Saccharobesus litoralis: one gene and its partner. The protein of the gene in region 1 interacts with the protein of each later gene in a pairwise test. Links are inferred from orthologs where the notes say so. Each region holds a gene or a part of one and is shown in the gene's direction. Other genes may lie near its edges.

Region 1 (7,824 bases):
CAGAATTTGATAAATATGTTGCTGGATTAAAATCACAAGCCTTAGCGAAAGGTTACGAGCAAGGTATTGTTGAGCAAGCATTTAGTAACGTCGTATTTAAAAAGAAAGTTGTCAAAGCGGATCGTAATCAACCTGAATTTGTTGAAACGCTAGAAACTTACTTACCAAAACGCGTGCCTGAGTGGAAAGTCAAAAAAGCCCGCGATTTATATAAAAAGCACCAAGTTATGCTGGAAAAAATTGGTCAGCAGTACGGAGTACAACCGCGCTTTATTGTTGCTCTTTGGGGTTTGGAGTCGGCATTTGGTAAATATCAAGGCAAGTATCCACTCATTTCTTCTTTGGTGACCTTATGTTTTGATGGCCGCCGTGAAGCTTTCTTTAAAAAAGAACTATGGAATGCACTCGATATTTTGCAATATGAAAAAGTACCCTATGAGAAGCTTAAAGGCTCATGGGCAGGTGCCATGGGACAAGTGCAGTTTATGCCAAGTTCGTTTAAAGCGTACGCGGTTGATTATGATGGCGATGGCATAAAAGATGTTTGGGGCAATATGGGAGACGTATTTGCCAGTGCCGCAAATTACCTTGCCAATGAAGGCTGGAATGACGATTTAACTTGGGGACGTCAGGTTAAAGTACCAAGCGGGTTTGATTTTGAACATGCAGTGCCACAAAAAACCCGCGGTCGCAGCCATTGGTTAGAGCAATGGAATAAAACAGAAAAAACCTTAGCCCAGTGGCAAGCATTAGGTGTGCGTCGCGCAGATGGAAGCGACTTACCTAAAGTGGATATTAAAGCGGCAATGATGATCCCTGATGGTGAAAAAGGCCGTATCTATTTGGCCTACGACAACTACAAAGTACTGATGCATTGGAACCGTTCTTATTATTTTGTGACAACGGTTGGCTATTTGTCTGATCGCATTGCTTACCCAAAAGTGAACTAATGTTATACAAGCATCAAACATTTGATGGTAAATCCATTGATTTGCCTGTTGGTAAAGTGGTTTGTGTGGGTCAAAACTATGCAGACCATATCGCGGAAATGAACAGTAACGTGGACCCAGAACAGGCCATGTTATTCATGAAGCCTAATACTGCGATCGTGCCTTTATCGCCGTCTTTTACAACTCCTAAAAATTTAGGCCAATGTCATAACGAGACTGAATTAGCAGTATTAATTCAAGCGCCATTAAGCAAAGTTGAAGCCTCACAAGTGCCACAAGCCATATGGGGTTATGGCATCGCTCAAGACCTAACTTTGCGTGATGTACAAGCAAAGGCGAAAAAGATGGGTAAACCATGGGAGCGCGCGAAATCGTTTGATGGCTCTTGTCCTTTATCAACTTTTATTGCCAAACAAGATTTTGTCGATCCACAAGCTTGCTCAATTGCCCTTGAAGTGAATGGTGAAATTCGCCAACAAGGTAACACCAGCCATATGATCCGCAGTATTGTTAATTTAATTGCTGAAATATCACAACAATTTACCTTGTTGCCGGGTGACGTTGTTATTACAGGCACGCCGGCGGGAGTGGGGGCTTTGCATAGTGGTGATCAACTGATTGTCACCTTAGCTGAGCAATATCAGTTTGTAACACAGGTAGAGTAGTCGATGGCGTTAGATCCTAATTTTTGGCAACACAAATCGTTAGAGCAAATGAACGATGAAGAATGGGAAGCCCTGTGTGACGGATGTGGCAAATGCTGTTTACATAAGTTTATTGATGACGCTGAAACGGATGACATGCAGACGACCGAAGTGATCCATCAAGACGAGCAATTGGCCTATACAGATATTGTTTGCCAATATATAAACGACAAAACCTGTGTGTGTACTTGTTACAGCAAACGGCAAAAGTTAGTGCCAGATTGCGTCAAATTAACCAAGGATAATTTGAAAGACGTTTTTTATATGCCGCCCAGCTGTACCTATCGTCGCTTACAAGAGGGCAAAGATATTCCGAGCTGGCACCCGCTATTAAATAAAGGTAAAAAAACTGCCATGCACAAGGCTGGCATGTCAATTCGCGGTAAAACGATTAAAGACAATCAAATTGATATGGAAGACTTTGAAGACAGAATTGTGACTTGGCCGTTGAAGGAATTGGATTAGGTGAATGGATTAGCTGAATGAGTCCAAATTGATTTTTGTTGCTCAATCTTTATCCCTGCGCTTATTGATAGGTAATTATTGATAACGCTGGGGTTTATTCTGGCGTATTTGGCGTTATTTCTTGGCGCAGTTTAGCGCGAATATTCATTAAAACCTGGCCATAGTGATTGTCGCCTCTTTGGTCGCGGCCGCACCCCCAAAAATGATCATACAAGCTTGATTCAATCAATTTTTCTTCACCCGTTGCCAGTAATGAATCACTCAGCTCAGGGTGGGTTTTAAATTTAGTATACAGGGCGCGAGTCATCACGACAGTTTCGACTTTTTTCCAATCGCTGCGCTTTTTCTTAAACCAAGCTTTACCGAGTTTAATGGCTTGTTTTAAATCGGCTTGGCGTATTTGTTCACGGTAGCTTTCATCGCTAAAGCGCATGGCTTGATAATAATGTTCGACGCTTGGCCAGTTTACACCTTCCAATTCAAATGCGTGGTTTGAAGTGCGGCTCCAGTCATGTGCAGCGTCATTCATGGAGAAAAAGTGGGCATTTTCATTTACGTGAGCAAATAGTGGCATGTTTTGTCGTAGGGTTGAATAGGGTAATATGGCGCTCATCATAACAATAAGCTTAATGGATGTCTGCATGCCTGTTTCATCGCTTAGCTACGCCTTTACATACTTGAGATGTTGGCCGTTTTCGCGAGTCTTTTTTCAATTCTTTTTGTTAATTCAATTGTGTTTTATTCCGCTTGGTTATGCGCAAATTGATATATTTAAATCTCAGTCAGCTAAGCAACTCGTTACGGTATTAAGCGATAGTCAAGTTCAGTTAGCTGACAAAGCCTTACAGCAAGCCTTTTTAGAGCGAGCAAAAAAATTACAGATCAAAGGGCAGGGCGTGGTTATTCGACTTTTAAAAGATGATGTTAAAGGCAGTCAGCATCAACGTTTTATTGTGCAATTAACGACTAAACAAACTTTATTAATCGCCCACAATATTGATTTAGCCCCACGCCTAAATCAGTTGAAAGTCGGTGATGACGTGACGTTTTACGGGGTTTATGAATGGAACAAAAAAGGTGGAGTCATCCACTGGACCCATCACGATCCTAAAGGTAAACATATTGGAGGCTGGTTGTTGCATAAAGGCAAGATTTATCAATAAACGCTTTGCTATAATAATGACTAAATTAGAGATTGGATTTAAGACATGGCACAACAAATAGCGACGTTCGGCGGTGGGTGTTTTTGGTGTATTGAAGCTGCATTTAACGCCATCAAAGGGGTTGAAAGTGCAATTTCAGGATACTGTGGCGGCAGTGAACAAACGGCTAATTATAAAGCGGTTTGTTCAGGCTTAACTGAACATGCCGAGGTTGTGCAAGTGACTTTTGATGATACGCAGACCAGCTTTCAAGCCTTGCTGACTTTCTTTTTTAGTTTGCATGATCCAACACAATTAAATCGCCAAGGCAATGACGTTGGTCGTCAGTATAGGTCGGTGATTTTTTATCATGATGACAAGCAAAAGCGTTTAGCAGAGCAAGCTATCAGTGAATTTGAACTTGGTGATGTGTTTTTTGATCCTATCGTTACTGAATTGGCCGCCATTCAACCTTTTTATCCAGCTGAAGATTATCATCAGCATTATTTTGTTGGCCATCAACAAGAGCCGTATTGTGCTTTGGTGATTGCGCCAAAATTAAGCAAATTTAGACAACGCTACGAATACGCCCTAAAAAGCTAGTTTGTTAACCCCATTATAATTGAGAAACAAATCAACATGAGAATGCGTCGACAGCTCGGTAAAGACACTAAAGCCGCAGCCCTACATATATTAACTCGTAATGAAAAACTGGCTCACGAGATCAAACAAAAAGCTGACAAAGGTGAAGACTTTGGTAATTTAGCCCGTCGTTACTCTAATTGCCCCACCGCGAAAAAAGGTGGTCACCTTGGCGAGTTTAGTCGGGGCGTAATGGTTAAGCCGTTTGAAAAAGCGGTTTTTGAAGCTGAGTTACTCAAACCCGTAGGCCCTATTAAAACCAAATTTGGCTATCACATTATTAAAGTTTTATATCGTAGTTAAGGGTAGGTGAGTACAAATATGTATCAACTCTCACATTTTGACCGACAAGCATTTTTAACCGAATATTGGCAAAAGAAACCCGTATTGTTGAAAGGTTTGTTTACTGATTTTCAAGATCCCATTGAGCCTGACGAGTTAGCAGGGTTGGCAGCAGAGCAAGAAATCGAATCACGCGTTATCGCGCGGCAGATAACGGAAAAAAGCGAAAGCTGGCACGTTGAACATGGGCCATTTGAAGATTACAGCGAATTTGGTGAGCAGGGCTGGACCTTACTTGTTCAAGCTGTTGATCATTGGTGGCAAGAAGGCGCTGATTTAGTTGATGCGTTTCGCTTTATACCTAATTGGCGAATTGATGATTTAATGGTGAGTTTTTCCACGCCAAATGGTGGAGTAGGGCCACATTTAGATCAGTATGACGTGTTTATTATTCAGGGAATGGGCAAACGCCACTGGCGAGTGGGAGAGCGTCAGACTGTGCAAGACAAAATCCCTCACCCTGATCTATTGCAAGTGGAAGGATTTGAAGCTTGTATTGATCAAATACTCGAACCTGGTGATGTATTATATATTCCACCTGGGTGTCCACATGAAGGTTACGCCATCGAGAATGCGCTTAATTACTCGGTTGGTTTTCGCGCGCCCAATCAACAAGACTTTATTTCATCATTTGCCGATTTTGCATTAGCCGAAGAATGTTTTAAACAACGTTATGCTGATCCAAACTTGATTGCCGTTGATGAGAAAAACCGAGGTCAAGTGAGTTCAGCGGATAAAGCTGCGATCAAACAACTGATGCAAGCCTGTATTGAAGATGATGAAAAGTTCAATTTATGGTTAGGTGAGTACCTCAGTACGGCAAAACATGATTTGGATATTCATCAACCTGAACCGCATTATCAAATTGATGACATACAAAGTATGTTGGATATGGATGAACAATGGCGAAAACTAGGGGGATTAAGAACACTGGTAGTTGCCGATAGTTTATATGTCAATGGTGAAAAGCTCAATATTGATGGGGTTTCTCAGGATTTAATACAACTGATTACGGGTCAAAATCTATACTCATCCGACCAGTTAAAAAAGTTCCAAACCAAGCGAGAAAATCTCGATCTTTTAACTAGACTGGTCAATCAAGGTTTTTTATACACTTTGAATGACTAATGACGCGGATTGAACATTCTAGCTGGCAGCAAATAGCCAAAGTAATTAAAGACATTCGTAGTACGGTATTCGTTTACGAATGGCGGATACCCAGAGCGGTTGAATTTGATGAGGTAGACTCGGTATCGGACCACGTCGTACTGTACGATGACGAGTTACCCGTTGCCACCGGACGATTATGCCCTGACGGTTATTTAAGCCGAGTAGCGGTGATAGCTTCTCGCCGTAAAACCAACGCGGCGGATGAGGTATTTAAAGCGTTAGCGGAAATAGCTCAGCGTAAAAACTTTGATGTTTTGACTATTTGTGCCGATATTGCCCATGTTGAGAGCTGCCGCAAAGGTGGTTTTCAATGTAGCGGCCGTGTTTTTATGGAAGCGGGCGTACCCAGACAAAAACTATCTTGTCCGGTTAACCGTTTTCAACCCGTGAGTTGGGATTGGTTGCATTAGTGATTATTGAAACGATTTATTCAGCGTAACGAAATTGATAAGCCAGAGGTTGTTTCATATCTTCGCTGAAGGTCATTCAACGACTATTTGTGGAAAAATAGCTTTCAAAAAACAAATTTTTTGTAGAACATTTATGCTTGTGAGCCTGCAAACCTAACCCTGTAGGCGAGCATTTATGCTTACTGAGCCTGCAAACCTAACCCAAAAGAGCAAGACTAAAGTCTCGCCTACAAGCCTGAAAACCTAACCCTGTAGGCGAGCATTTATGCTTGCTGAGCCTGCAAACCTAACCCAAAAGAGCAAGACTAAAGTCTCGCCTACAAGCCTGAAAACCTAACCCTGTAGGCGAGCATTTATGCTTGCTGAGCCTGTAAACCTAACCCTAAAGAGCAAGACTAAAGTCTCGCCTACAAGCCTGCAAACCTAACCCTGTAGGCGAGCATTTATGCTTGCTGAGCCTGCAAACCTAACCCAAAAGAGCAAGACTAAAGTCTCGCCTACAAGCCTGCAAACCGAACCCTGTAGATGAGCATTTATGCTAGTGAGTATGCTAGCAAAACACCCAAAGCAAGACTACCAAAAGTAGGGGCTTGGAAGCCAAATCTCGTCTTGCAACAACTTTTATATGTTGTCACTGATAGATGGCTAGTTGCTCGCGGTTTCAGACACTGAATAGTTCCTTTTAACTTGATCTAGTCTTCCCGCTCAGACATTGAAGTGCAAAATCTGAGCGAGCGGGGGCGGTGTAGGTTACTTATCAGCTAAACGGATAGATTGCTTATCTAACAAGATCTGGCGGTTTTTGTATAAACTGCCGATCGCCATTTTAAATTCACGTTTGCTGCAACCAAATACTTTTTTAATCAACTCTGGCGAACTCTTATCTGAAATAGCCATATAGCCCTTGTTATCCTTGAGAATGGCTAAAATCTTTTCAGCTAGTGGACCTAATGACTCAAAGCCGTGTTTATTAAAGCTTAAGTCAACTCGGCCATCTTCACGAACGCGTTTAACATAGGCCTTTAGTTTTTGGCCAAGACGTAGATTTTTGTCTTTTGCATCAGAGTAAAAGATCATACCCCAGCAGAAGTTATTCACGACACATTTGTAACCTAAATCCGTTTTTTCACCGACCAATAAATCAACTTCTTGGTTGGCTTTTAAACTTGCACCAGAGTCTGTCAGGTATTTATTGACTTTGGCGGTGGCGGTAATGCGTTGGTCAACCTTGTCTAGGTACAAGTACACAAGATAGCGTTGGCCTGGCTCCATGCGTTTTTTTTGCTCGCTATAAGGCACCATTAAGTCTTTGGCTAAACCCCAATTCAAAAAGGCGCCTATTTTGTTTACATCAACACACTCTAAATAGGCACACTCTTTGAGCTTAGCGAGAGGCTTTTGTGTTGTCGCCACTACACGGTCTTCTGAATCTAGGTAAAGAAAAACTTCAATTTCATCGTCAATTTGCAGATCTTTCGGTACATAGCGATTGGGAAGCAATATGTCGCCTTCATCTCCACCATCCAAAAAGAATCCAAATTCGACTTGGCGAATTGCTTTTAGCGTATTAAAAACACCTATCTTTGCCATGAAAAACCTACCTAGTTTGTTAAGAGGCGCTATTGTACCTAATTGGCAAAAAAAGGCTTGTTTAAATTAACCGCTAGCGTCGACTCGCTTGTAGATCCCTAAACCAATACCCACTGTCTTTTATTGTACGTTTTTGGTTAGCGTAATCGACATGAACAATACCAAAACGTTTTTTATAGCCCTCGTGCCATTCAAAGTTATCTAAAAATGACCAAGCAAAATAACCCGCACAGTTGCTTCCTTGATCAATCGCTTTAGAGAGTGATTGCATATATCTTTGATAAAAATCCACTCGTTTGGTGTCGTGAACTCGACCACGACTGAGCACGTCATTAAATGCCGCGCCATTCTCAGTAATATATACTTTGGGGTTGTTGTACTCGTCCTTTAGTAACATCAAAATTTCATA
Region 2 (6,552 bases), 960 kb from region 1 along the record:
CCTATAATCATTACACAACTAATATCTAATTTTGCTTATGCAGAACCTCGAGAACCATTTTATTATCGCCATGCCCACCATGAAAGATCCGTATTTTTCTAAAACGGTTACCTATATTTGTGAGCATAATGATGAAGGCGCAATGGGATTAGTCATTAACCAACCTGTTGATATCAAACTCGATTCACTGCTCAAACAAATAAAAATTGATGTTAGTGCTGATAATTTAACCGACACCCCTGTCTATGCCGGTGGACCAGTAGGTACTGAGCGCGGCTTTGTTTTGCATAGAAGCGAAGCTGAAAATGAATGGGCAAGCTCAATCAATATATCGAAAGAATTAAGTCTAACCACCTCAAAAGATATTTTACAAGCGATAGGCGCTGATTTAGGCCCACAAGATTATCTCATTACGCTCGGTTACGCTGGCTGGTCAGCTGGCCAGTTAGAAAAAGAACTACAAGAAAACTCATGGTTAACGATAGAAGCTGACAGCGACATCATTTTTAAACAACCCATTCACAAACGTTGGGAAGCCGCCACCGAAAAGTTAGGCTTCAATCCATGGCAAATATCTAGCGACGTAGGCCACGCCTAAGCGTATAATTCACTTAAATAGACTATTTTTCATTTTCACATGTCCAATGACAAACAAGGCCAACGTCTGATCATGGCGTTCGACTTTGGCGTAAAAAGTATCGGGATCGCCACAGGCCAAGAAATTACGGGTACGGCTAATCCATTACAAAGTATAAAAGCACGCGACGGCATTCCTGATTGGCAAGAGCTAGGCAAAATAATTAATGAGTGGCGACCAGACCTATTATTAGTGGGGTTACCATTAAACATGGATGGCACCGAGCAAGAGCTCACTCATAGAGCGAAAAAATTTGCGAATCGTTTACATGGCCGTTTTGGCTTTCCTGTCGACACTTGGGATGAACGCTTAACAACCGTGGACGCTAAAGCGCAACTTTTTGATCAAGGAGGCTACCGTAATTTACAAAAAGATAAAGTGGATGCTTTATCAGCAAAATTAATCCTTGAATCATGGTTTGAAAACCAGTACTAATTACAATGGTCTTCTCGCTTAGATTTTAACCTTTTGATTCCACTATTTTGTTCAGTATTGTTTTAATAAAAATGGTTTTGTTCAAAATAGTTATTGCGACAAGCTAAGCCATTTACATTGTCACTATTTTGACATACTTGTAGAGTTAACTGATTAGCACGCTCAAGATACAATACCATCGGTTTCATTTGGAACGTAAAACCTGTAGTCAAAACCTCAACGAGAAGAGAAAAACACCGTAGGGATAACGAGTTAAACTGTATGCCAGACAACCATTTATTTGACGCTGACGTTATCATTGTAGGTGGCGGAATAGTAGGCGCAGCCACCGCATTACAATTAAAACAACAGCAGCCAAAACTAAAAATACTTTTGCTAGAAAAAGAACCCGCCTTAGCAAAACATCAAACGGGCCGCAACAGCGGCGTGATCCATGCTGGTGTTTATTACCAGCCCGGCAGCTTGAAGGCGCAATTTTGTAAACAAGGCTCGGCAGACATCAAGCAATTTTGTCATCAGCACGATATTCCTTTTAATCAATGCGGAAAGCTGATTGTTGCCACTAATTCATTAGAACTAGTCCGTTTAAAAGCCTTGGCTGAGCGTTGTCAAAAAAATCAATTAGCCTACCAATGGCTAGAGTCAGAAGAATTAGCGGTCCGAGAGCCCAATATTACAGGTTTAGCGGCTCTACTAATCACTGACACGGCTATTGTGGATTACACATTAGTCACGCAAGCCATGATGGAAGATTTTGTTGAATGGGGCGGCGAATATTGGCTAGATTGCAAAGTACAAAACATCAATGAACTTAGCGATTGCGTAGAAGTGTTTACCAGTCAAGGACGATTTAAAACACGCTATTTAATTTGTTGTGCTGGTGTAATGGCGGATCGATTAGCACAAATGGCAGGACTAGAATTAGATTTCCAAATCGTTCCCTTTAGAGGTGAATACTATCGACTCGACAATAAACACAATCAAGTTGTAAAACACTTGATATACCCAGTGCCGGATCCAGATTTGCCTTTTCTTGGCATCCACTTAACAAGGATGATAGACGGAACCGTGACAGTCGGGCCAAATGCAGTATTAGGCTGGAAGCGTGAAGGTTACAAAAAATTCAACTTTAGTTGGCAAGATACCAAACAAATTATTGGCTTTAAAGGCTTCTGGAAAGTGCTAGGCCGTTACTATCGCAGCGCTTATAGTGAGCTAATGAATACTTGGTTTAAAGTGTTATATCTAAAACAAGTGAAAAAATATTGCCCGTCCATTAACAAAGATGACTTATTGCCTTATCCAACTGGCATCCGCGCGCAAGCCGTTAGCCAAGATGGTCAACTTATTCACGACTTTCTATTTAAAAATACACAGCGCACTTTACATGTTTGTAACGCACCATCACCGGCGGCTACCTCAAGCATGCCTATTGGCCGACATATTATTAGTGAGCTCAATAAACTAATCCAAAATACGCAAGAACTTAAACAAAGTGAATAAGCATTGTTTAATTCATTCTAAGCAAAAAAGCTTGATGTATTAAGGGTTTAACATAAGCTCTGATAAACTTATAAGCATAAGTATTTGCCAGCTGGATCGGCAAATACTTACCGATAACTCGGATCCACATAAAAAATTAACCAAGCTGTAATAGGGATTTTGGCGTCTAATAATCCAATCGCCTGTCCCTGAGTGTTAAAAGCGGATTTAATAACGAAATTACAGGAACATCTAATGAAAAAATTACTTTCAACTGCGCTTATTTCTTCAGCCATTTTAGCAAATTACGCGTTTGCAGATGGTCATGCTATTACCGAAAAAGTTTATGTCTCTGGTGGTGGTGCTGGCGTTATTTTTGATGGCGACCGTAACATGGAAGATCCCATCACACCTTGGGGCGCAGTCGGCTTTCAATTTACTGAAAAATGGGCTGCCGAGCTAAACTACATTTATTCAGAAGCAGACGTACCGCATGCTAAAGGTTCAACCGAATTTGATATTGCTTCATTGTTGGCCATTCACAGCTATAAAGGCGCGTTAAACGACGGTATTAACGCCCGCGTAGGTTTAGCCAAATACAACTTTGGTGGCTGGCCTGCAGGTAGTGAAGAAGCGCTACGCGCAGGTATTGGTTACGATAAATACCTAGATAACAACCTAGCTGTACGCGTTTTTGTTGATGCGCTATACAGCTTTGACGACGGTGAAATGGACTTTGTTCCAGGCATTGGCTTAAAGTATTCGTTTGGCGGACAATCAAAAGCATCAAGCAAACCTGTTGCTAAAAAGAAAGCTGAAAAAGCACCAGAGCCTAAGCGTGCAATTGCGCCAAAAGCAAAAACTGAAGTTGCGCCTATGGTTAAAGACGGTGATAACGACGGCATTATCGATGCGAAAGATATGTGTCCTAACACTGCCGCTAACATAAGCGTTGATAGCCGTGGTTGTGAATTAGACAGCGATAACGATGGTGTTGTTAACAGCAAAGACCGCTGTGTAAACACACCGCGCGGCGCCAAAGTTGACAGCATGGGTTGTCGTGTACAACTAGAAGAAGTCATTAACGTTAACTTAAACATTCAGTTTGCTAACAACAGCTTAGCAATTGACAGCAAATACCATGATGAACTAGCTAGTGTTGCTAAATACATGAAGCGTTACCCAGACGCTGATGTCGAAATTCAAGGTCACACTGATTCAATTGGTTCAGCTGCTTACAACCAAAAATTGTCAGAAAAACGTGCACAAGCGGTTGTTGACTATATCGAGAAAAACTTCAAAGTGAATGCAGCTAAAATTGTGGCCAAAGGCTACGGTGAAAAGCAACCTATCGCTGACAACATGGTTGCAGCAGGTCGCGCTAAAAACCGTCGCGTTGTTGCTGTAATTAAGTAATAGTCCAGAGCTAAGATAAAGTAATAAACTCAAGTGGTACAAGCCGCTTGAGTTTAAAACAGACACAAAAAAAGCGCCTATTGGCGCTTTTTTTATGAGTTAATATAAGACAATGAAAGCTTATATAGTCAAAGCGATCAAGTTTTAGGGGAAGCTGTCAAGCTTCGAAACCCCATGAGCATATGCTCTACTATGTGATTGGGGTGAGTAAGCGCTGACAATGAACCATAAGACTTGAGCGAGAAGACTATAATACTTTTGCTACTGCATCCGCGATATAATCAACATTAGTATTCGAAATACCTGCAATATTGATTCGGCTGCTACCCGCCATGTAGATTGCATCTTCGTTACGTAGGCGATCAATTTGCTCTTTATTAATGCCTAAGAAAGAGAACATACCGTTTTGACGTTCAATAAAGCTGAAGTCTTTCTCAACACCACGCTCATTCAACTTATTAACTAGCAATGTACGTAGGCCATTCATGCGAGAACACATTTCTTCAAGCTCTTCGTGCCATAACTTAGTTAATTCGGCATCTTTTAAAATTAGACCAACTAACGCCGCACCATAAGATGGTGGCATTGAATAAATACCGCGAGCAATACTTAATGCATTAGTTCGACAAGCTTCTGTTTTCTCTGCATTTTCAGATAAAAAGCTGATCATGCCTGTACGTTCACGATATAAACCAAAGTTTTTAGAACAAGAAGAGGCAATAATCATCTCAGGTACTTTAGCGAAAACTTCACGTACACCGGCAACATCTTCTTCTAAGTTTTTACCAAAACCTTGATAGGCAATATCAACAAAAGGCGTAAATCCACGTTCAACCGCTAAATCAGCTACTTGGGTCCATAACTCAGGTGTTAAATCTTCACCTGTTGGGTTATGACAACAGCCATGTAGTAAGACAATATCGTCTTTACCTAGCTTAGAGAAAGTCTCAAGCATTTCGTCGGCTTTAAGTTTACTGTTTGCTGTATCGTAATATGGGTAATTTTTTAAATTTAGGCCAGCAGACTTCATTAATGGCACATGGTTAGCCCAAGTCGGATCACTTGCCCAAACTGTTGCGTTAGGGTTTGATTTTGCAATTAGCTCTGAACCGATACGCAATGAGCCAGTACCGCCTGGAGCTTGAATTGAAACGAAACGATCAGTATTACCTTGCTCACCTAAAAGTAAGTTAGTCATGCCTGAAAGAAAATCTGCATTACCTTGAGGTGCGATATAAACTTTAGAGTCTTCACTCGCCGTTAGATTATCAATCGCTTTCTGTACCGCTTTTAAGATCGGGGTTTTACCATCTTCAGTTTTGTAAACACCAACGCCAAGGTCAACCTTGTTTGGGTTAGGATCTTGACGACAAGCTGCTGCGATACCTAGAAGTGGATCAGGAGGAAGAATCTCTAATGATTCAAACATGCTATTATTCCTTCGACAAATTAGCTTCAAAATTTTCGGTGCGTAGAATACAGCAAAATGCATAATTTCGCAGCAATTTTGTCATCACAAAGCCGTAATAATTAGCCTATCGTTTTTACCAAGTGAGTAAAACGGAAAAAGCAATCAAACAATACAAGCTTGCCATTAAATAATTAAGCTTAGCGCTAATTGTGTTGTTCGTTAGCCACTGCCGCAGTTTATTTATGGTAAATACAACCTGAGTAAACCAAAAACCATCAATCAGCCAAGGGGTGGCAACAAGTATAAACGCTGTTAGCCAATTCAAGCTATCTATTGCCACAAACTGTGAAAATAATGCCGTAAAAAACACCGCCGATTTAGGGTTAAGGAACGCCATGAAAAACCCATTACGCAATGCCTGAAAAAGCGAGCTTTGTGTGGTGGTTTGAGAACTTATTACGGTACTTGTTTGCGGGCTTTGGTGGGTATTAAGTTGCGAATTAGGCCGAATGTAGGTTTGTTGTTTGCCAGAGTCACTCTGCAGCACAGAACTTGTCTGTGATTGGCGTTGGCAGAAACAAGCATAAGCTAACCAAAATAGAAAAATGGCCCCTAACAGTTGAATAAATTTAAACAAAAAAGGGAAATTGGCCAATAACGCACTTAGGCCAAATACACTCGCTAACGCCCAAATAGCTATCCCTGTTGCGTGGCCCCAAGCGGCGGCAATACCATGATAGCGCGAGTTATCTAAGGTTTGCTGACAAACCAATAGCAAGCTGGGACCAGGTGATATAGCCCCTAATAAACACACGCCAGCTAAAGCCAGCCAAGACCAAAGTTCCACTAGCTAAAGTAGCTTGCTTGCAATCTTTGATTGTATAAATAATGGATAAAAACAGTGCCGCTTAGCTGAGTATCACCCGTAGGTAAAATTTCGAGTGACTTACCTAATTCATCCAACGCAATCCCAATAACATCAGCACCATACGTTTGATAGATGCGGGACTTTAGTTCACCAAAAGTGGTATCAATATTATCAACCCGCGCGACAAATAATGTCATACCGACTTTAGTATTTAACAGTTGGTTAATAATGGCTGTTGTTCCGTGATCTTGAGACGCGCGTACCAATTGCTCAACTCGATTGCTGGTAGAACACTCAACCGGC

Evidence for each region.
Region 2: the proteins of C2869_RS16495 (region 1) and lhgO interact in binary tests that used the Escherichia coli proteins (3 or more experiments, as listed by UniProt). The link is inferred for Saccharobesus litoralis from one-to-one orthologs.

What each region holds. Positions count from the first base shown.
Region 1 is NZ_CP026604.1:4,440,299-4,448,122, reverse strand. The notes cover bases 2,884-5,553. They hold C2869_RS16495 (peptidylprolyl isomerase), read left to right. Parts: upstream 2,884-3,900; coding sequence 3,901-4,206; downstream 4,207-5,553. Other genes in these bases: C2869_RS16485 (GNAT family N-acetyltransferase), read left to right, coding at 5,373-5,553; C2869_RS16490 (cupin domain-containing protein), read left to right, coding at 4,225-5,373; msrA (peptide-methionine (S)-S-oxide reductase MsrA), read left to right, coding at 3,328-3,864; C2869_RS16505 (DUF3465 domain-containing protein), read left to right, coding at 2,884-3,282. Outside these bases: C2869_RS16525 (lytic murein transglycosylase), read left to right, coding at 1-950; C2869_RS16520 (fumarylacetoacetate hydrolase family protein), read left to right, coding at 950-1,615; C2869_RS16515 (YcgN family cysteine cluster protein), read left to right, coding at 1,619-2,119; C2869_RS16510 (NADAR family protein), read right to left, coding at 2,214-2,762; more of C2869_RS16505, read left to right, coding at 2,761-2,883; more of C2869_RS16485, read left to right, coding at 5,554-5,825; C2869_RS16480 (CvfB family protein), read right to left, coding at 6,576-7,415; C2869_RS16475 (GH1 family beta-glucosidase), read right to left, coding at 7,489-7,824. UniProt on the Escherichia coli protein: PPIases accelerate the folding of proteins. It prefers amino acid residues with hydrophobic side chains like leucine and phenylalanine in the P1 position of the peptides substrates.
Region 2 is NZ_CP026604.1:3,484,304-3,490,855, reverse strand. Bases 655-3,454 are described here. They hold lhgO (L-2-hydroxyglutarate oxidase), read left to right. Parts: upstream 655-1,333; coding sequence 1,334-2,575; downstream 2,576-3,454. Other genes in these bases: C2869_RS12470 (OmpA family protein), read left to right, coding at 2,810-3,454; C2869_RS22995 (hypothetical protein), read right to left, coding at 1,135-1,260; ruvX (Holliday junction resolvase RuvX), read left to right, coding at 655-1,072. In the rest of the region: C2869_RS12485 (YqgE/AlgH family protein), read left to right, coding at 38-598; more of ruvX, read left to right, coding at 638-654; more of C2869_RS12470, read left to right, coding at 3,455-3,970; C2869_RS12465 (amino acid aminotransferase), read right to left, coding at 4,218-5,399; C2869_RS12460 (LysE family translocator), read right to left, coding at 5,515-6,228; C2869_RS12455 (ion channel), read right to left, coding at 6,228-6,552. UniProt on the Escherichia coli protein: Catalyzes the dehydrogenation of L-2-hydroxyglutarate (L2HG) to alpha-ketoglutarate and couples to the respiratory chain by feeding electrons from the reaction into the membrane quinone pool.